Linked DNA regions of Amycolatopsis sp. NBC_01488. Each later gene encodes a partner of the first gene's protein in a complex. Links are inferred from orthologs where the notes say so. Each region holds a gene or a part of one and is shown on either strand. Other genes may lie near its edges. The genes, in order: secY and secA.

Region 1 (9,628 bases):
CGTCGTCAAGGCTGTCATCGTCCGCACGGTCAAGGAGCGTCGTCGTCCGGACGGTTCCTACATCCGGTTCGACGAGAACGCCGCCGTGCTCATCAAGAACGACAACGAGCCCCGGGGCACCCGCATCTTCGGCCCGGTGGGCCGCGAGCTGCGCGACCGAAAGTTCATGAAGATCATTTCGCTCGCGCCGGAGGTGTTGTAAGCCATGAAGGTGAAGAAGGGCGACACGGTCGTCGTCATCGCCGGCAAGGACAAGGGCGCCAAGGGCAAGGTCATCCAGGCCTACCCGGAGCGCGACCGCGTGCTGGTCGAGGGCGTGAACCGGATCAAGAAGCACACGCGGATCACCCAGACCCAGCGCGGTGCGCAGTCCGGTGGCATCGTCACGCAGGAGGCGCCCATCCACGTCTCGAACGTGATGGTCGTCGACTCGGACGGCAAGCCGTCCCGGGTGGGTTACCGCATCGGCGAGGACGGCAAGAAGGTCCGGATCTCGCGCCGGAACGGTAAGGACATCTGATGACCACCGCAGAGAAGGTCGCGCCGCGCCTCAAGGTGCGCTACCGCGAAGAGATCAAGGGCCAGCTGCAGGCGGAGTTCTCCTTCGCCAACGTCCACCAGATCCCGGGCGTGACGAAGGTCGTCGTGAACATGGGCGTCGGTGACGCCGCCCGCGACAGCAAGCTGATCGAGGGTGCGGTCAAGGACCTCGCCCTGATCACCGGCCAGAAGCCCGAGGTCCGGAAGGCTCGCAAGTCCATCGCGCAGTTCAAGCTGCGCGAGGGTCAGCCGATCGGCGCGCGCGTCACGCTGCGCGGCGACCGGATGTGGGAGTTCCTCGACCGGCTGCTGACCATCGCGCTGCCACGTATCCGCGACTTCCGCGGGCTTTCGCCCAAGCAGTTCGACGGCCACGGCAACTACACGTTCGGTCTCAACGAGCAGTCGATGTTCCACGAGATCGACCCCGACGCCATCGACCGCCCCCGCGGCATGGACGTCACCGTCGTCACGACCGCCACGAACGACGACGAGGGCCGGGCGCTGCTGCGCAAGCTCGGCTTCCCGTTCAAGGAGAACTGAGCCGATGGCCAAGAAAGCACTGGTCCACAAGGCCGCGAAGAAGCCGAAGTTCGCCGTGCGCGCCTACACCCGCTGCCAGCGGTGCGGCCGCCCGCACGCCGTGTTCCGCAAGTTCGGGCTCTGCCGGATCTGCCTTCGCGAGATGGCACACGCGGGCGAGCTGCCCGGTGTCCGCAAGTCCAGCTGGTAAGAGCTTCTTTTTAACTCCCACTTCGCCACAGGCCCCGCCCGCTCCGGCGGGCGGGGAACCAGGCGAGAAAGGTTGACAGGTCACCATGACGATGACCGACCCCATCGCAGACTTCTTGACGCGTCTGCGCAACGCGAACTCGGCGTACCACGACGAGGTCAAGCTCCCGCACTCGAAGCTCAAGGCGAACATCGCCGAGATCCTCAAGCGCGAGGGCTACATCGCGGGCTACCACGACGAGCCGGGCGAGAAGCACAAGAATCTCGTCGTCGAGCTCAAGTACGGCCCCAACCGCGAGCGGAGCATCGCCGGCCTCCGGCGCGTCTCCAAGCCCGGTCTGCGGGTCTACGCAAAATCGACCGAACTGCCGTCCGTTCTCGGCGGCCTGGGCATCGCGATCATCTCGACGTCCGGTGGCCTCCAGACCGACCGGCAGGCCAAGCGCAACAGCGTGGGCGGCGAAGTCCTCGCCTACGTCTGGTAAGGAAGGGGGCACAGACATGTCACGCATCGGAAAGCTGCCGGTCGCCGTCCCCTCCGGGGTCGAGGTGACCATCAACGGTCAGCACATCAGCGTCAAGGGCCCCAAGGGGACCCTCGAGCACACCGTCGCCGAGCCGATCACGGTCGAGCGCGACGACGACGGCACCCTGCTGGTCAAGCGCCCGGACGACGAGCGCACCAGCAAGGCTCTGCACGGCCTCACCCGCACCCTGGTGAACAACCTGGTCGTGGGTGTGACCGCGGGCTACGAGAAGAAGCTCGAGATCCACGGTGTCGGTTACCGCGTGCAGGCCAAGGGCTCGGACCTCGAGTTCGCCCTCGGCTACAGCCACCCGGTGAAGATCGAGGCGCCGGACGGCATCACCTTCAAGGTGGAGAGCCCGACGCGGTTCTCGGTCTCCGGCATCGACAAGCAGAAGGTCGGCCAGATCTCGGCGGTCATCCGCCGGCTGCGGCGCCCGGACCCGTACAAGGGCAAGGGCCTGCGGTACGAGGGTGAGAAGATCCGCCGCAAGGTCGGAAAGACGGGTAAGTGATCATGAGCGACACGACTACGAAGCGCAAGCCGGTGGGCAAGGACATCTCGACCCGCCGCCGCGTCGCGAAGGCCCGTCGGCACTTCCGCCTCCGCAAGAAGGTCTCGGGCACGGACCAGCGTCCGCGCCTGGTCGTCAAGCGGTCCTCGCGGCACATCGCCGTGCAGGTCATCGACGACCTGGTCGGCCACACGCTGGTCTCGGCGTCCACCCTCGAGGCGGACCTCCGGACGTTCGACGGCGACAAGAAGGCCAAGGCCGCCAAGGTCGGGCAGCTCGTCGCCGAGCGCGCGAAGAACGCCGGGATCTCGGCTGTGGTGTTCGACCGTGGGGGCAACGCCTACCACGGCCGCATCGCCGCGCTCGCCGACGCCGCCCGTGAGGCGGGGTTGGAGTTCTGATGCAGATGCTCGTTAATGGAAGGAAAGCCTGATGCCGGGACGTACACGGCAATTCGGCGGCGGCCAGGGTGGACCCGGCGGGCAGGGCGGCAACGACCGCGGTGACCGTCGCGACCGCCGGGACCGGCGCGACAGCGGCCGTGGCGGGGCGGCCCAGGACAAGACCCCGCACCTCGAGAAGGTCGTGACGATCAACCGCGTCGCCAAGGTCGTCAAGGGTGGTCGTCGCTTCAGCTTCACCGCCCTGGTGGTCGTCGGTGACGGCGACGGTCAGGTCGGCGTCGGCTACGGCAAGGCCAAGGAAGTTCCCGCGGCCATCGCCAAGGGCGTCGAGGAAGCGAAGAAGAACTTCTTCCGCGTTCCCCGCGTCGGCGGCACCATCCCGCACCCGATCCAGGGTGAGGAGGCCGCCGGTGTCGTGCTGCTCCGTCCGGCGTCCGCCGGTACCGGCGTCATCGCCGGTGGCCCGGTGCGCGCGGTGCTGGAGTGCGCGGGTGTCCACGACGTGCTGTCGAAGTCGCTCGGCTCCGACAACGCGATCAACATCGTGCACGCGACCGTGGCGGCCCTGAAGGGCCTGCAGCGTCCCGAAGAGGTCGCGGCCCGCCGCGGTCTCCCGCTCGAGGACGTCGCGCCGGCCCGGATGCTGCGCCAGCGTGCGGGCCAGGGGGTCTGACGATGACTCAGCTCAAGGTCACCCAGGTCAAGAGCAAGATCGGCACGAAGCACGCTCACCGCGAGTCGCTGCGCACCCTCGGGCTGCGCAAGATCCGCCAGAGCGTCGTGCGTGAAGACACCCCCCAGGTGCGCGGCCTGATCCACACCGTCCGCCACCTGGTGGAGGTCGAGGAGGTCCAGGCATGACGGCCATCAAGATCCACCACCTGCGCCCGGCTCCGGGCTCGAAGCGCGAGAAGATGCGCGTCGGTCGTGGTGAGGGTTCGAAGGGCAAGACGGCCGGTCGCGGTACGAAGGGCACCAAGGCCCGGAAGAACGTGCCCGCCGGGTTCGAGGGTGGGCAGATGCCCATCCACATGCGGCTGCCGAAGCTGCGTGGCTTCAAGAACCGCTTCCGCACCGAGTACCAGCCGGTGAACGTGGGCGACATCGCCCGCGTCTTCCCGGACGGTGGCACCATCGGTGCCGAAGAGCTCGCCGCCGCGGGCCTCGTCCGCAAGGGCAAGCTCGTCAAGGTGCTCGGCAACGGTGACGTCAACGGCGTCAAGCTCGACGTGACCGCCGACGGCTTCTCCGGCTCCGCCAAGGAGAAGCTCGAAGCGGCCGGTGGCTCCGCCACCACCAACTGAGCTGTAGCTCGTCCGAAGGCCCGTCTGGTTCGCCAGGCGGGCCTTCGGCGTTCCCGGGCGCGCTTGTGGTCACCGCGGCCCGGCGGAAGGATCGGCGGGGTGGACTTCAGCCGTCGTGGCCGGGCGTTCCGGGCACCGGTGTTCGTGGCGCTCGCCCTCGCGCTGACGGTCGCCGGGACGTTCCTGCCGTTCTTCCGCACCGAGCAGCCGGTGAGCAGCGACGCCGACGGCGTCGCGCGCTCGACCCTGCGTGCCTGGCGGGTCGACTTCGCGTTCCCGGGCGAGGCGGAGCTCAGCTCGCCGGCCGCGCCGCTCGGCCTGCCGCTGGTGCTGGCGAGCGCGATCCTCCTGGTCGCGCTGGTCCTCACGATCCGCCAGGCGGCGGCCCGCCGGCCGGGCGTCGCCGCGAGCCGCACGGCGACCGGGGGAGCGGCCTTCCTCGCGGGCGCGGTCTGCACGATCGTCATGGACGGCGCCCGCAGTCTCTTCGACGACCGGCCGCCGCACGGGGAGACGACCGTCCTGGCCGGCGTGTGGGTACTGGTGGCCGCGGTGCTGGCCGCCGCGCTGGCGGCGGCGCTGAGCCACCGCGGGCCGGCCGAGGCGCGTCCGGAGTGGGCCGACCCGGCGGCGGCGTTCGCGGACACGGCGACGCCGCAGTCGGGCGTCGCGATCACGGTCCTGCCCCCGCAGGACGACTGACCGGACAGGCTCCTTGCCGCGGCGCGGATCCGGACGGAGGATCGCAGGGTGGACAGACCGTCGCAGGAGCCGCCCGATCCGCCGTCCGAGGCCGGGAGATCGCCGCTGAGCTTCCCGGTCGAGGCCCCGAAGCTCACGGGAGTGGAGCCGGGCACGGGGGCGCCGCTCGCCTCCCCGGCGGAGGCCACGGACCCGCTCGCCTTCCCGGCCGAGGCTGCTCCGGCGGACGCCGCACCTGACCGCCGACCCGCATTCCCGGCTGAGGCGCCGTCCGCTGGTCCGGCCGGAAGCGCGCTGCCGACGGGGAACCCGCTGGCTTTTCCAGCGGAAACCGCGCAGTCGGCCGCGGATCCGCTCGACTTCCCATCCGCACCCGCGCACCTGAGCGCGGCGGCGCCCGCAGACCCGCTCGCTTTCCCCACGCAAGCACCCCCACCGGCCGAGCAGCTGCCGTACCCGGTCGCCGAGCTACCGGGACTATCCGGACCACCAGCGCAACCAGCGCAACCAGCGCAACCAGGCCCAGCCGCTCCCGCAGCCGAACCGGCCTCACCGCCCACGGCACCCGCCGGAACCGGGCTCCGGCGCTTCCTCCCACCGGCCCTCACCGCGCTGGCCGCGCTCCTGGCCGTCGGGGGCTGCTTCCTGCCGCTCTTCCGGCTCCAGCAGCACCTCAGCGTCCGGCAGGGGTTCTTCGAAGCCCAGCTCACCGTCACCGAGACCGCCTGGGGGAGCCGCATCGAGATTCCCGGGCAAGCCGCCACCGACCAGGCCGCCTCGCCCGTCGGGGTGCCGCTGATCCTCGCCGTCGTCCTGCTGGTCGCCGCCGCCTTCGTCGCCTTCTCACGGCCGGAGCGGGGGCGGTGGCTGGTCACCGCCGGGGCGTTCTTCACCGCCGGCGTCGTCACCACCGTGGGCATGAGCGGGCTCGGGTGGTCGGCCATGGCGGACGGCGTGGACCTCGAAGTCGTCGTCGCGAGCGGGATGTGGCTGCTGATCGTGGCCACCGCGCTGGCCGGCGTCGCGGCCGTGCTCGCCCACCTCCCGACGAACGACGGATGGGCGGACCCGTCGCTCGCCTACGCCGACACCCCGACCCCGCCCAGCGGCGTCGCCATCACCGTCCTGCCGCCGGAGCCGGAGCTGCCCGGACAATCCGATTGACGCCCGCCGCTACCGTGAAACCATGTCGTGGCTGCTGGTCTTCTTCGGGGCGTCCGTGCTCATCGCGCTTACGCCAGGGGCGAACAACCTGCTCGGCCTGCACCACGGGATGACGCACGGTGTTCGCCGCGGCCTCGCCGGGCTGGGCGGCAGGCTGGCCGCGTTCACGCTGTTGATCGCCGGCGTCGCGGCCGGGCTGGGGCAGCTGCTGGCCGCCTCCGAGACCGCGCTGACGATCATCAAGTGGGCCGGCGCCGCCTACCTGCTCTACCTGGGCCTGCGCCTGCTGTGGTCCACGTTCCGGGGCAAAACGGACGTCCCCGAACCGGACACCCGGCCCGCGTCCGCCTGGCGGGTGACGCGCAAGGAGTTCGGCGTCGCGATCACCAACCCCAAGGCGATCCTCATCTTCACCGCGTTCGTCCCGCAGTTCATCGACGCAGGTCACGGGCCCTTTCCGGCCCAGATCGCGCTGCTGGGCGCCGGCTACCTGCTGGCCGAGTTCCTGGCCGGCTCGGTCTACGTCGCGGTCGGTGCCGGCCTGAAGTCGATCGAGCTGACCCGGCGGACCCGCCGAAACGTGGACCGGGGGACCGGCGTGGTCCTCGTCGGGCTGGCCGGCGTGCTCGCGACGACGACCGCCTGATCCCCGATCTGTCAAGGAATCCGGCCGAGACGGCGATGTGGATCAACCCGCCGGAGCAACCTTGGTACGGAAAACGCACACGGACTGCGGACACGCCCGGTGAAGCTGTTAGAGTCGGCGACACGCTTCGGGACGAGTGTGCCCCGAAGCGTTCCTGGCTTGCGTGCCAGTAGTGCTGTGTGTTCCCGCCGGCCACCGTGCCGGCCAAGCCGATCGTCGGTTGAGGACGGCCGACGACGCCGAGGAGGTCCCCCGCGTGTTCAGCGCCTTCCGCTCGGCTCTCGCGACGCCGGATCTACGCAAGAAGATCCTGTTCACGCTAGCCATCGTCGCGGTCTACCGAATCGGTGCGACCATCCCGGCACCAGGGATCTCCTACGGGGCCGTACAGGCCTGTAGCTCCCAGGCGCAGCAGGAAGGCGTCTACCAGCTGCTGAACCTGTTCAGCGGTGGTGCGCTGCTGCAGCTGTCGCTCTTCTCGACCGGCATCATGCCGTACATCACGGCGAGCATCATCATCCAGCTGCTGACCGTGGTCATCCCGCGGTTCGAGGAGCTGAAGAAGGAAGGCCAGTCCGGCCAGGGCAAGCTGACCCAGTACACCCGGTACCTGACGGTCGCGCTGGCGATCCTGCAGGCCACCGGCGTGGTCGCGCTCGCGGACCGCAAGCAGCTCTTCCCGGACTGCCAGTCGCCGATCATCCCGGACAACAGCGTCTACTCGCTGGCGATCATCGTCATCACCATGACCGCGGGCACCGCCGTCATGATGTGGCTGGGCGAGCTGATCACCGAACGCGGCGTCGGCAACGGCATGTCCGTCCTGATCTTCCTGAACATCGCGGCGCGCATCCCCGTCGAGGGCGGCAACATCCTGTCCAACGGCGGTGGCATCGCGCTGACGATGATCTGCGTCTTCGGCCTGGTGATCATCGCCAGCGTCATCTTCGTCGAGCAGGGGCAGCGCCGGATCCCGGTGCAGTACGCCAAGCGCATGATCGGCCGCCGGATGTACGGCGGCACGTCGACCTACCTGCCGATCAAGGTGAACCAGGCCGGCGTCATCCCGGTCATCTTCGCGTCGTCCCTGCTGTACCTGCCGGATCTGATCAGCCGCCTCGTCGGCGACCAGAACAGCAACTCCGGCTGGCAGGTCTTCATCAAGAACTACATCGTGAACCAGTCCAGCTGGGTGCACATCGCGCTGTACTTCGGCCTGATCATCTTCTTCACGTACTTCTACATCACGATCACGTTCAACGTGGACGAGCGTGCGGACGAGATGAAGAAGTTCGGCGGGTTCATCCCGGGCATCCGCCCGGGTCGCCCGACGGCGGAGTACCTGAGCTTCGTGCTGGGCCGGATCACCCTGCCGGGTTCGCTGTACCTGGGCATCATCGCGATCCTTCCGAACTTCTTCCTGTCGTTGACCGGGAGCGGGAACAACCAGAACTTCCCGTTCGGTGGCACGGCTGTGCTGATCATGGTCGGTGTCGGCCTCGACACCGTGAAGCAGATCGAAAGCCAGCTGATGCAGCGCAACTACGAAGGGTTCTTGAAGTGACGCGGCTGGTTCTCGTGGGTCCGCCCGGCGCGGGCAAAGGTACGCAGGCGGAGGCCCTGTCGGAGCAGCTGCGCATCCCGCACATCTCCACGGGTGAGCTGTTCCGCGCGCACGTCGGCCAGGAGACCCCGCTGGGCCAGGAAGCCAAGCGCTACCTGGACTCGGGCGAGCTCGTGCCCGACTCGGTCACCAACGAAATGGTCCGCGAGCGGCTCGCGGAGCCGGACGCCAAGGTCGGCTTCCTGCTCGACGGCTTCCCCCGCAACACCAAGCAGGCCGAGGTCCTCGGCGAGATCCTCGGCGACGCCGACGTCTCGCTCGACGCCGTGATCCAGCTGCAGGTGCCGGAGGACGTCGTCGTCGAACGGCTCATGTCGCGTGGCCGCGCGGACGACACCGAAGAGGTCATCCGCCGCCGTCAGCAGATCTACGTGTCGGACACCGCGCCGCTGCTGGAGTACTACGCCGACATCCTCGTGACCGTCGACGGCGTCGGCACTGTCGAGGAGATCTCCGGCCGGGTGCTGGAAGCGCTGCGCGACCGCACGTGAATCTCGGAGGGTTGCGTGTTCTGCAAGTGCTCCGCCGTGGGCGCATGATCGAGGTCAAGACCCCGGACGAGCTGCAGGCGATGCGGGCCGCGGGGCTCGTCGTCGCCCGCACGCTGGCGGCCGTCCGCGCCGCCGCGAAACCGGGCGTCAGCACCGCCGAGCTCGACGAGCTGGCCGAGCAGACGATCCGGGACGCCGGTGCGGTGCCGTCGTTCAAGGGCTACCACGGCTTCCCGGCGTCGATCTGCGCGTCGGTGAACGAGCAGATCGTCCACGGCATCCCGGCCAAGACCCAGGTGCTGGCCGACGGCGACATCATCTCCGTCGACTGCGGGGCGATCCTCGACGGCTGGCACGGCGACTCCGCCGTGACGCTGGCCATCGGGGCCGTCTCGGACGCCGACCTGGCGCTGTCCGCGGCGACCGAAGCGGCGATGTGGGCCGGCATCGAGGCGGTCATCGCCGGCGGCCGGTTGACCGACATCTCCTACGCCGTCCAGTCGGCCGCCGAACGCGCGGGCCGCGACGACGGCGTCGAGTACGGGATGATCGTCGAGTACGGCGGCCACGGCATCGGCCGCGAGATGCACATGGACCCGTTCCTGCCGAACCTCGGCAAGCCGGGCAAGGGCCCGCGGCTGAAGCCCGGCATGGCACTGGCGATCGAGCCGATGCTGACCGGCGGCGGCGGGGAGACCCGCGAGCTGGACGACGGCTGGACCGTGGTCACGGCCGACGGCTCCCGCGCGGCCCACTGGGAGCACACGGTGGCGATCACCGAAGACGGCCCGTGGGTGCTCACGGCTCCCGAAGACTCCTGACATCTTTCGGGGGTCCGGGTGGCGGAGCCCCCGGCTCGGGGCGAAGCCCCGGATGGCACTGACCTGCGCATTCACTCACCAGTGGTGATCGCGATCACGTCCACCTGCACGTTCGCCTAGCATGATTACCCCCGGTTTGGGGGTCGCGACACGGGTTGC
Region 2 (10,119 bases), 2.1 Mb from region 1 along the record:
CGCGGTGTCCTACAACGGGATGGCCGCGAGCATCCAGGGCCAGATCCGCCAGCTCGAGGAGTTCGGTGGGCTGCAGCGCCGGTTCACCTCCGACGTCTCGCACGAGCTGCGCACGCCGCTGACCACCGTCCGGATGGCCGCGGACGTGCTCCACGCGTCCCGCGAGCAGTTCCCGGCCGGGCTCGCGCGGTCGACCGAGCTGCTGGTCGACGAGCTCGACCGGTTCGAGTCGCTGCTGGGCGACCTGCTGGAGATCAGCAGGCTCGACGCCGGGGTCGAAGAGCTGTCCGCGGAGTTCATCGACGTCCGCCCGATCGCCACGCGCGCGGTCGAGCAGGTGCGCGTGATCGCCGGCAACGCGGGCAGCTCGGTCGAGCTCGTGCTGCCCGACGAGGAAGTCATCGCCGAGGTCGACGCCCGGCGCGTCGAGCGGATCCTGCGCAACCTGCTCGGCAACGCCGTCGACCACAGCGAGGGCAAGCCGGTGGTGCTCACCGTCGCGGCCAACGAGACCGCGGTCGCGGTGACCGTCCGGGACCACGGCGTCGGCCTGCAGCCCGGCGAAGCCGACCTGGTGTTCAACCGGTTCTGGCGCGCCGACCCGTCGCGCAACCGGCGCACCGGCGGCACCGGGCTCGGCCTGGCGATCAGCCAGGAGGACGCGCGCCTGCACGGCGGCGAGCTCGACGCGTGGGGCGCGCCCGGCCACGGCGCCTGCTTCCGGCTCGTGCTGCCGCGCCGCCAGGACGTGCCGGCCGGCGACCCGCCGCTCGTGCTGCCGCCGCCCGACCACGCCGCCGCCGAGGTGCCCCTCGGGCTGATCGACATCACGCCGGCGCCGGAGGCGATCTTCGCCGAACGTGAGGAAATCGGTCAGTGAACCCACAAGCTCTCCGTGGGCCGGTGAAACGGCTTCTGCTCGCGGTGCTGTGCCTGGTCCTGGTGGCCGGCTGCGCGAACGTGCCGCTGGAGTCCCAGCCCGTGGTCGTCTCCGGCGAACGGCAGGGCCAGGGGTCCGGCGACGTCGTCCCCGAGCCGGAGAAAGACATCGACCCGCTCTCGCTGGTCCGCGGCTTCATCGGCGCGACGCTCAAGCCCGGCCAGGGCAACGCGGCCGCCCGCGCCTACCTGGACGACCAGAGCCGGGCGAACTGGCGGCCCAGCCGCAGCCTGACGATCATCCAGAACACCTTCGGCACGGTCTACGACCCGGCCCCGCAGCCCGACCCGAACACCGTCGTCGTCAACGTGCGCGGGTTCGACGTCGGCATGCTCGACCAGAACAGCGCGTTCGTGCCGGACTACAGCCCGGCGGCGCTCAAGGTGCAGGTGCACAAGCAGGCGAACGGCCAGTGGCGGATCGCCGACCCGCCGCCCGACCTGTACGCGACCGAGTCCGACTTCAGCGAGAACTACACGCCGGTGTCGGTGAACTTCTACTCGGAGCAGTCGGCCACGTTCGTCCCCGACCGCCGCTACGTCATCGCGAAGCCGCAGTCCGGGCTGCCGGGCCGCGTGATGGATCTGCTGGTCAACGGGCCCTCGACGAGCCTGGCCGGTGCGGTGAAGAACCTGCTCGGCGAGCCGGTCGAGATCGACACGAACGTGAAGAGCCTGGACGACGGGACGCTCGTGGTACCGCTGACCGGGCTGTCCGGCGTCGCCGACGACATCCGGAACCTGATCGCGGCGCAGATCGTCCTGACCCTCCAGTACGTGACGTCGGCGCGGATCCGGATCCTCGCCGACGGCGCGCCGCTGGTCGCGAACCATCCGGACTGGCGCCTGAACGACCTGCCCGCGTACACCGCGACGCTGTCGCCGAGCCTGGAGCTCCCGGGCCTGATGACGGTCGGCGGCCGGGTGCGGTCCCTGCTCGACGGCGCACCGGTCCCCGGCCCGGCGGGCAACGGCGGCTACGACGTCGTGAACGCGGCCCAGTCGATCGACGGCAAGCGCCTGGCGGTGGTGGAGCACGACGGCCCGAAGGTCCGCCTGCGGATCGGCGATCTCGGGCACGACCTGCCGCTGGTCGGCCTGGGCGGCACGACGCTGAGCCGTCCGACGTGGCGGCCGGGCACCGGCGAGGTGTGGACCGTGGTCAACGAGCTTTCGGTCGGCCGGATGGTGGTCAGCCCGAACGGCCAGTGGACGGCCCTCACGGTCAACGCGGCGGATCTCATCCAGCAGGGCGGCATCACGGAGCTGCGGTTTTCCCGCGACGGCGCCCGCGTGGCGGCGGTGGTGAACGACCACCTGTGGGTGGCCTCGGTGGTCGGCAGCGGCGATTCGGTGGCCCTGCGCGAGCCCCGGCTGCTGCAGCCGCACGACCTCCAGGAAGCGGTCGACGTGGACTGGCTGGACCAGGACACCCTGGTGGCGGTGACGAAGTCGCCGTCCCAGCCGGTGGTCCGCGTGACGGTGGACGGCCAGCGGATGGACGCGTTCAACAGCTCCAACCTGACGCCCCAGGTGCACGGCGTGACGGCGGCGCCGAGCCGCCCGATCGTGGTGGCCGACGCGAGCGGGCTGTGGACGGCGTCGGAGCTCGGCGAGGTCTGGCGGCCGCAGGCCCACTCGATGAAGGACGCGGATCCGTTCTACCCGGGCTGAGGTTCCGGAAACTGTCGGTGGTGCCGGGGACACTGTCCGTGTGTGGCTCGATTTGCTGATCCCCGCCCGGTGCGCCGGCTGCGGGGCCCGTGGAGCGCCGTGCTGCGGCCGGTGCGCGGGGGTGTGGGGTGCGGTGTCCGAGGTCGTCCGGGTCCCGGTGGCGGGGAAGGTGCGGGTGTTCGCGCTGGCCCGGTACCGGGGCGTCGGCCGGCGGTTGCTGATCGCGTTCAAGGAGCGTGGCCGCCGCGACTTGGCGGCCTCACTGGGGCGCGCGCTGGCGGAGGCCCTGGTCGTCCTGCCGCGGGTGTCCGCTTCTCGGGTGTGCTTGGTGCCGGCGCCGAGCCGCCGTCCGGCGGCCCGGGTCCGCGGAGGCCCGCACGTCGAGCGCCTGGCCAACGCGGCGGCGAAGGTCCTGGCGGAGCGGGGCTTCGAAGTCGCGGTCGCTCCGGCGCTGGAGCTGTCCGGCCGAGCCCGCGACGCGGTCGGCCTGGACCGCGCGGCCCGGATGGCCAACCTCGCGGGCCGGGTGCGCTTCCGCGAGGCAGGCCGCCCACCGCCGGGCATGCCGGTGGTGCTCCTGGACGACGTGATCACGACGGGAGCCACGGCGGCGGCCTGCGTCCGGGCAATGGCGGCGGAGGGGATCGAGGTGGCGGCGGTCTTGACCCTGCTCGCGGCGGGGTGACGCATGGCGTGCGGCTGCGGGGCCGTCGTCGGCGCCGCGCCGCCCGGCGGTCCTCCGCCGCCCGGCACCAGTCCCGCGCCGCCAGGTGTGGCGGCCGCCGTCACCAGCCGCGCGGTGCCGGTCCGCGGCAGCAACGCCTGCTTCCGATCGCGCGGCCGCGGCAGCCATGGCTGCGTCCGATCGCGCGCAGCCGCGGCAGCAACGCCTGCTTCCGATCGCGCGCAGCCGCGGCAGTCACGGCTGCGTCCGATCGCGCGCAGCCGAGCATTCGTCACCGCCACGGGTACCACCGCCGACCGCGGCAAGCCACCCGCCTCCCCGGCCCTCACCACCGCAAACCCGGCACCCCACCCCGGCACCCCCCCCGGCCTCACCCCGCACCCGGGTGACCCCGACGTCACCTACACGAGTGACATCCGGCGGGAACGCAATCAGCTCGGGGGCCGTTGTCCCGGCATGAGGGTGTCGATCAAGACCACTCGGCCGCCAGGCCACTCCACCGGGGTGGCGGCTGCGGGAAACCTGGCCGTCACCCTCGGCGTCCACCAGCCGGCAGCGATGCGCCGTCCGTGTGAAAGCACGCGAACCGCACCGCGTCCGACCAGCGGGTGTTTTCTGGTGTTCACCCTCCGCTCACTGCGCGGGGTGACGGAGTCTCATTCCTCGACATCCCCCGGCTCGGGGGCTGTTGCAACGGGCGTGAGGAAGCTAACGTGCTCCGCTATCAGCAATCCCCGCAGGCAGGGAGGTGACGAGCCCATGTCCCTGGCGCCGGAGGTGCGCTGAGTCCGCGCTCGGGCCCCGGCACGAGACGTCGTGAACCGATCCCGAGTTCCTTCTCAGCCCGCGATCCGGGCTTCCGTCCCCGCTACACCGGCGCCGTGTGTGAACTCAACAGCTCGCAGTCATCTCAGCGAGGGAGGTCGTGTATGGACATCGTCGTTAAGGGCCGCAACGTAGAGGTGCCCGAGCACTATCGGGCACTCGTCAGCGAAAAGCTGGCCCGCCTCGAGCGCTACGACAGGAAAGTCATCCGGTACGACGTGGAGCTGTTCCACGAACCCAATCGGCGCCAGGCCAAGAGTTGCCAGCGCGTCGAAATCACCGGAAAGGGGCGTGGCCCGGCCGTACGCGCTGAAGCGTGTGCCGCCGACTTCTACGCAGCGCTCGATTCCGCAGTCACGAAGCTGGAGAACCGGCTGCGGAGGACACACGACCGGAGGCGCGTGCACTACGGGCGCAGCCGCCCGGAATCGGTCGCCGAAGCGACCTCGGCCCTGCCGGGTGGTGGATCCCCGGCCGCAGCCAGTCCCGCCGCGCGTACCGCGGTGTTGGAAGCACCCGAAGCCGAGCCGCAGACGAACGGCTTCGCGGTCGCCGGAGAGATCCACCTGCCCCAGCAGCAGAGCTGGGCCGACGACGACCTCGGTCACCAGCCCGGTCGCGTCGTTCGCGAGAAGCAGCACACCGCGGAGCCCATGACGGTGGACCAGGCTCTCTACGAGATGGAGCTGGTCGGCCACGACTTCTACCTCTTCAACGACTCGGAGGCGGGCCGGCCCAGCGTGGTCTACCGGCGGAAAGGCTTCGACTACGGCGTGATCCGGCTCGGCTGAGCCGTCCTAAGGAGGCCTGACGGATGGCCCGCACGCGGCTCGCGTGCGGGCCATCCGCACGTCCACGACCTACGGCGTGTGCACACGACGCCCACCGTTCCCTACGATGGGGTGGGACGGTGGCGCCGACCACGGCGGCCGCCGCGGGAAAACCTGCCCGGGACCGGCCTGGGCGCACTCATGATCAGCTAGTGAGGTCGACCGGATGGTGCTGAACCGCCTGCTCCGCGCGGGCGAGGGCAAGATGGTGAAGCGGCTGCGCAACATCGCCGATCACATCAACACCCTCGAAGACGACGTCAAGGACCTGACCGACGCCGAGCTGCGGGCCAAGACCGAGGAGTTCCGCAAGCGGAACGGCGAGGGCGAGTCGCTCGACGAGCTGCTTCCGGAGGCCTTCGCGGTCGCCCGGGAAGCGGCCAAGCGGGTGCTGGGCCAGCGGCACTTCGACGTCCAGCTGATGGGCGGCGCGGCCCTGCACCTCGGCCAGGTCGCCGAAATGAAGACCGGCGAGGGCAAGACGCTCACCTGCGTCCTCCCCGCCTACCTCAACGCCATCCCCGGCAAGGGCGTCCACGTCGTCACGACGAACGACTACCTGGCCAAGCGCGACTCGGAGTGGATGGGCCGCATCCACCGCTTCCTCGGCCTCGAGGTCGGCGTCATCCTGTCGGAGCAGCAGCCGGACGTGCGGCGCTCCCAGTACAACGCCGACATCACCTACGGCACGAACAACGAGTTCGGCTTCGACTACCTGCGCGACAACATGGCGTGGAGCCTCGACGACTGCGTGCAGCGCGGGCACAACTTCGCCATCGTCGACGAGGTCGACTCGATCCTCATCGACGAGGCCAGGACGCCGCTGATCATCTCGGGCCCGGCGGACCAGTCGTCGCGCTGGTACGTCGAGTTCGCCCGGCTCGCCCCGCTGATGAAGGGCATCGACACCACGACCATGGGGTCGCGGGAGCGCACCGAGAAGACGAACCTGATCAACTCGAAGTACCACTACGAGGTCGACGTCCGGAAGCGCACCGTCGCCGTCACCGAGAAGGGCGTCCGGTTCGTCGAGGACCAGCTCGGCATCGAGAACCTCTACGAGGCCGCGAACACCCCGCTGGTCGGGTACCTGAACAACGCGCTGAAGGTCCAGGAGCTCTTCCACAAGGACAAGGACTACATCGTCCGCAACGGCGAAGTGATGATCGTCGACGAGTTCACCGGGCGCATCCTGGTCGGCCGCCGCTACAACGAGGGCATGCACCAGGCGATCGAGGCCAAGGAAAAGGTCGAGATCAAGGCCGAGAACCAGACGCTGGCGACGATCACGCTCCAGAACTACTTCCGCCTCTACGACAAGCTGTCCGGCATGACCGGTACGGCCGAGACCGAGGCCGCGGAGTTCCACCAGACCTACAAGCTGGGCGTGGTGCCGATCCCGACGAACCGGCCGATGATCCGCGCCGACCAGCCGGACCTGATCTACAAGACCGAAGACGCGAAGTACGAGGCGGTCGCCGAGGACATCGCCGAGCGGCACGAGAAGGGCCAGCCGGTCCTGGTCGGCACGACGAGCGTCGAGAAGTCCGAGCGGCTGTCGAAGCTGCTGGTGAAGCTGAGCGTGCCGCACGAGGTGCTGAACGCGAAGCACCACGACCGCGAGGCGCTGATCGTCGCCCGCGCCGGCCAGAAGGGCGCCGTCACGGTCGCCACGAACATGGCGGGCCGCGGTACCGACATCGTGCTGGGCGGCAACCCCGACCTCATCGCCGACCAGGTGCTGCGCGAGCGGGGCCTGGACCCGGTCGAGCACTCCGAGGAGTACGAGGCCGCGTGGCCCGAAGTCCTGGAGCAGGTCAAGGCGGAGTCGAAGGCCGAAGCGGAAGAGGTTCGCGAGGCGGGCGGGCTCTACGTGCTGGGCACCGAGCGGCACGAGTCGCGCCGCATCGACAACCAGCTCCGCGGTCGTTCCGGCCGCCAGGGCGACCCCGGCGAGTCCCGCTTCTACCTGTCGCTCGGTGACGAGCTCATGCGCCGCTTCAACGCGACCATGGTCGAGCGCGTCATGACGACCATGCGGCTGCCCGACGACGTGCCGATCGAGCACAAGATGGTCTCCAAGGCCATCAAGAGCGCGCAGACCCAGGTCGAGCAGATCAACATGGAGCAGCGCAAGGACGTCCTCAAGTACGACGAGGTCATGAACGAGCAGCGCAAGGTGATCTACGCCGAGCGCCACCGCGTGCTGGCCGGCGAGAGCCTGCGCGACCAGATCGAGGGCATGCTCGTCGACGTCGTCAACGCCTATGTGGACGGTGCGACCTCCAGCGGCTACGCCGAGGACTGGGACCACGAGAAGCTGTGGACGGCCCTGAAGCAGCTCTACCCGGTCAGCATCGACTGGGAAGACCTGGTCGAGGACGGCGACCTCGACGCGCAGGGGCTCCGCGAGGCGCTGGTGCAGGACGCCCGCAACGCCTACGACAAGCGCGAAGCGGAGATCAACGCGCTCGTCGGCCCGGACGGCATGCGGACCCTGGAGCACCAGGTCATGCTGACGGTCCTCGACCGCAAGTGGCGCGAGCACCTCTACGAGATGGACTACCTCAAGCAGGGCATCGGCATGCGGGCGCTCGCGCAGCGCGACCCGCTGATCGAGTACCAGCGCGAGGGCTTCGACATGTTCCGCGCGATGCTCGACTCGCTGAAGGAGGAGGCCGTCGGCTTCCTGTTCAACCTGCAGGTCGAGCGGGCCGAGGCGCCGCCGGCGGAGGACGCCGCGGCGTTGCCCGCGGGTGTCGCTTCGGGCAACGGCCAGGCAGCCGCGCCCTCGGAGGGCCGGCACGCGCGTCCGGCGCCGCCGCAGCCGCCGACGACCGACACCGAGTCCGTCCCGGCCGCCCTGCGCGGCAAGGGCCTCGGCGGCGGTGGCCCGCAGTTGGGCGTGACGCTGTCCGGCCCGGGTGAGGACGGCGAGGTCGAGTCCCACGCCGACGGCGGGGCGCAGGCCGCGGGCGGTGGCGGTGGGGGAACCCGCCGGGATCGTCGTGCCGCGCAGCGCGACGCGCAGAAGAAGGGCAAGAAGGGCCCGCGTCGCTGACGTGGTTTCCGGGGCCGGGGTGCACGCGCACCCCGGCCCTGTTTTTGTGCGAGGGGAGAAGCCGGTGGATCCGCAGGAGTTCTTCGCGCTGTTCGCCGCGGAGCGGCGGCCGGATCCGTACCCGCACTACCGGCGATGGCGTGCGCGGTGGCCGGTCGCGCGGCTGGCCGAAGGGATGTTCGCGGTCAGCGGCCTCGCCGAGGCGACGCAGGTACTGCGCGACCCGGCCTTCGGGCACCCCGAGCCGGAGTACCTGGATCCGGCGGACCGGCTCCCGGACCAGCCGGTCGACGAATCGGGACGCGTGGTCCGGGCGTTCCTGTCCCTGAACCCGCCCGACCACACGCGGCTGCGACGGCTGGTGGCGAAGGCGTTCACGCCACGGATGGTCGAGCGGCTGGCACCGCGGATCGAGGAGCTCACCGCGTCGCTCCTCGACGGCGTGCGCGGTGAGTTCGACCTGATGACGTCGCTGGCCAAGCCGTTGCCGGTGGAGGTGATCGCGGAGCTGCTCGGCGTGCCGCTGGACGACCGCGAGCGCTTCGCGGCGTGGTCACACTCGATGGCGCGGGCACTGGACCCGCCGTTCCTGCAGCACCCGGACACGGTCGGGCCGGCGGTCAAGGCACGGCAGTCGTTCGTCGCGTACTTCCGTTCCCTGGCGGACCAGCGGCGACGCGAGCCGGGGGACGACCTGCTGTCCGCGCTGGTCGCGGTGTCCGACGCGGGCGACGTGCTCAGCGAGGGCGAGCTGCTGGTGACGCTGACGCTCCTGCTGATCGCCGGCCACGAGACGACGACGAACCTGATCGGCAACGGCGTACTGGCCCTGCTGCGCCACGACGGCCTTGGCGCGGCACCGCCCGACCGCGTGGTGGAGGAGGTGCTGCGCTACGACTCCCCGGTCCAGCTGACGGCCCGCACGGCGTTGCGGGACACGGAACTGGGGTCGTTCGCGGTGCCGGCGGGCAGCCAGGTGATCGTCCTGATCGGAGCGGCCAACCGCGACCCGTCAACAGGCGGCGACACGTTCGACCCGACCCGCACGCCGGGCCGCCACCTGGCGTTCGGCCAGGGAATCCACTTCTGCCTTGGTGCCCCGCTGGCACGGTTGGAGGGCCGCATCGTGTTCCGCGAACTGGCCCGCCGGATGCCGCAGCTGAAGTTGGCGGCCGATCCGAAGTGGACGGCGACGACCACCCTGCGCGGCTTGGCAACGCTCCCGGTCGCCAGCGGGGGTTAGGGTTCTGCCGCTCACGACTTGAGGGCCGGTGGGGAGGGGAGTTCGCGCGGCCGGTTGCTCGGCGGCATGGCCTGGGCTTGGCGGCCGGGTTGCGGCCCGGCGCCCGAGACCTCCGGCACCTCGGCTCGCCGACGCCGACGCCGACGCAGCTGGCGCCGCAGCCGCCGGCGACCCGGCGGTGCGCGAACCGGTGGTACAGCGAGCCGACTGCACAACGGCTGGGTGCGGGGCCCAGTCGCCCGAGACCTCTGGCACCTTGGCACGCCGACGCCGCAGGCGGCGGCTACGACCCTGGCGGCGCGCGAGCCGCCGAAGCGCGACTCACGCCGCAGCCCGGCGCTGTGCCTGAACCGGGTGTCCCGGTTTCAGCAGCGCGAACCGCACGCACTGCCAGCCCGCCGGTGTCCGGACGAACCTGGCCGCCAGCGCGATCGACCGGCCCGCCACTTCCACGCGGGCGCACGCCTCGATCACCCCCGGCGCCGGCGGGCACACGTGGACCCGGCACAGCCGGTGGCGCGGCCGTGCCAGGTGCGGGCCGCTCAGGCTCGCCAAGACCTCCGGTGCCACCAGGCCGCGGATCTGCGGCACCGGCCGGCGGCCGTCGTAGGCCTCCAGCAGCATGGTCAGCAGCCGGCTCACCTCGCCCGCCTCGAGGCCGCGAGGCATCGGCCACCGGGCATCGCTCCCGCGGTGTTCGTGCGGCGTGACGGCCGGTGGCCGGTCGGCCCGGCGTGGCACTTCGTGGTGAATCAGTGTTCTCACGCGGTGTTCCTCGGTCATTTCCTCCCCTCCCGGGCACGGCATTTCGCCGTCGCCTCCGCTTAGAGGCGGGAACCGGCCGGAAAGGCCACGAGAATCG

What was found.
Region 2: the proteins of secY (region 1) and secA are in contact, whole or in part, in a crystal structure (PDB 3DIN), measured with the Thermotoga maritima proteins. The link is inferred for Amycolatopsis sp. NBC_01488 from one-to-one orthologs. Residues at the interface, in WP_004081795.1 of Thermotoga maritima: Glu108, Gly109, Glu110, Glu111, Ala236, Glu237, Arg238, Arg239, Ile240, Thr241, Ile242, Gln243, Tyr244, Ala245, Arg246, Arg247, Val248, Thr249, Gly250, Arg251, Arg252, Val253, Tyr254, Gly256, Ala257, Ser258, Thr259, Tyr260, Leu261, Pro262; in WP_004082002.1 of Thermotoga maritima: Glu261, Ala262, Arg263, Lys300, Ala301, Arg302, Thr303, Ile304, Ile305, Leu323, Tyr324, Asp325, Pro326, Val329, Ser330, Tyr333, Ile336, Lys340, Phe345, Val349, Glu363, Phe364, Tyr374, Ser375, Gly376, Gly377, Glu393, Ile395, Thr482, Ser483.

The regions. Positions count from the first base shown.
Region 1 is NZ_CP109434.1:1,650,830-1,660,457, reverse strand. Bases 5,959-8,943 are described here. They hold secY (preprotein translocase subunit SecY), read left to right. Parts: upstream 5,959-6,789; coding sequence 6,790-8,097; downstream 8,098-8,943. Other genes in these bases: map (type I methionyl aminopeptidase), read left to right, coding at 8,693-8,943; OG738_RS07765 (adenylate kinase), read left to right, coding at 8,094-8,648; OG738_RS07775 (LysE family translocator), read left to right, coding at 5,959-6,533. Outside these bases: rplN (50S ribosomal protein L14), read left to right, coding at 1-202; rplX (50S ribosomal protein L24), read left to right, coding at 206-520; rplE (50S ribosomal protein L5), read left to right, coding at 520-1,083; OG738_RS07820 (type Z 30S ribosomal protein S14), read left to right, coding at 1,088-1,273; rpsH (30S ribosomal protein S8), read left to right, coding at 1,359-1,757; rplF (50S ribosomal protein L6), read left to right, coding at 1,774-2,313; rplR (50S ribosomal protein L18), read left to right, coding at 2,316-2,714; rpsE (30S ribosomal protein S5), read left to right, coding at 2,746-3,390; rpmD (50S ribosomal protein L30), read left to right, coding at 3,393-3,578; rplO (50S ribosomal protein L15), read left to right, coding at 3,575-4,021; OG738_RS07785 (hypothetical protein), read left to right, coding at 4,121-4,723; OG738_RS07780 (hypothetical protein), read left to right, coding at 4,772-5,887; more of OG738_RS07775, read left to right, coding at 5,910-5,958; more of map, read left to right, coding at 8,944-9,469. UniProt on the Escherichia coli protein: The central subunit of the protein translocation channel SecYEG. Consists of two halves formed by TMs 1-5 and 6-10.
Region 2 is NZ_CP109434.1:3,770,580-3,780,698, forward strand. Bases 4,739-8,214 are described here. They hold secA (preprotein translocase subunit SecA), read left to right. Parts: upstream 4,739-5,119; coding sequence 5,120-8,014; downstream 8,015-8,214. Other genes in these bases: hpf (ribosome hibernation-promoting factor, HPF/YfiA family), read left to right, coding at 4,739-4,914; OG738_RS18300 (cytochrome P450), read left to right, coding at 8,079-8,214. In the rest of the region: MtrAB system histidine kinase MtrB, read left to right, coding at 1-880; OG738_RS18280 (LpqB family beta-propeller domain-containing protein), read left to right, coding at 904-2,613; OG738_RS18285 (ComF family protein), read left to right, coding at 2,654-3,298; more of hpf, read left to right, coding at 4,228-4,738; more of OG738_RS18300, read left to right, coding at 8,215-9,257; OG738_RS18305 (Rv3235 family protein), read right to left, coding at 9,579-10,022. UniProt on the Escherichia coli protein: Required for protein export, interacts with the SecYEG preprotein conducting channel.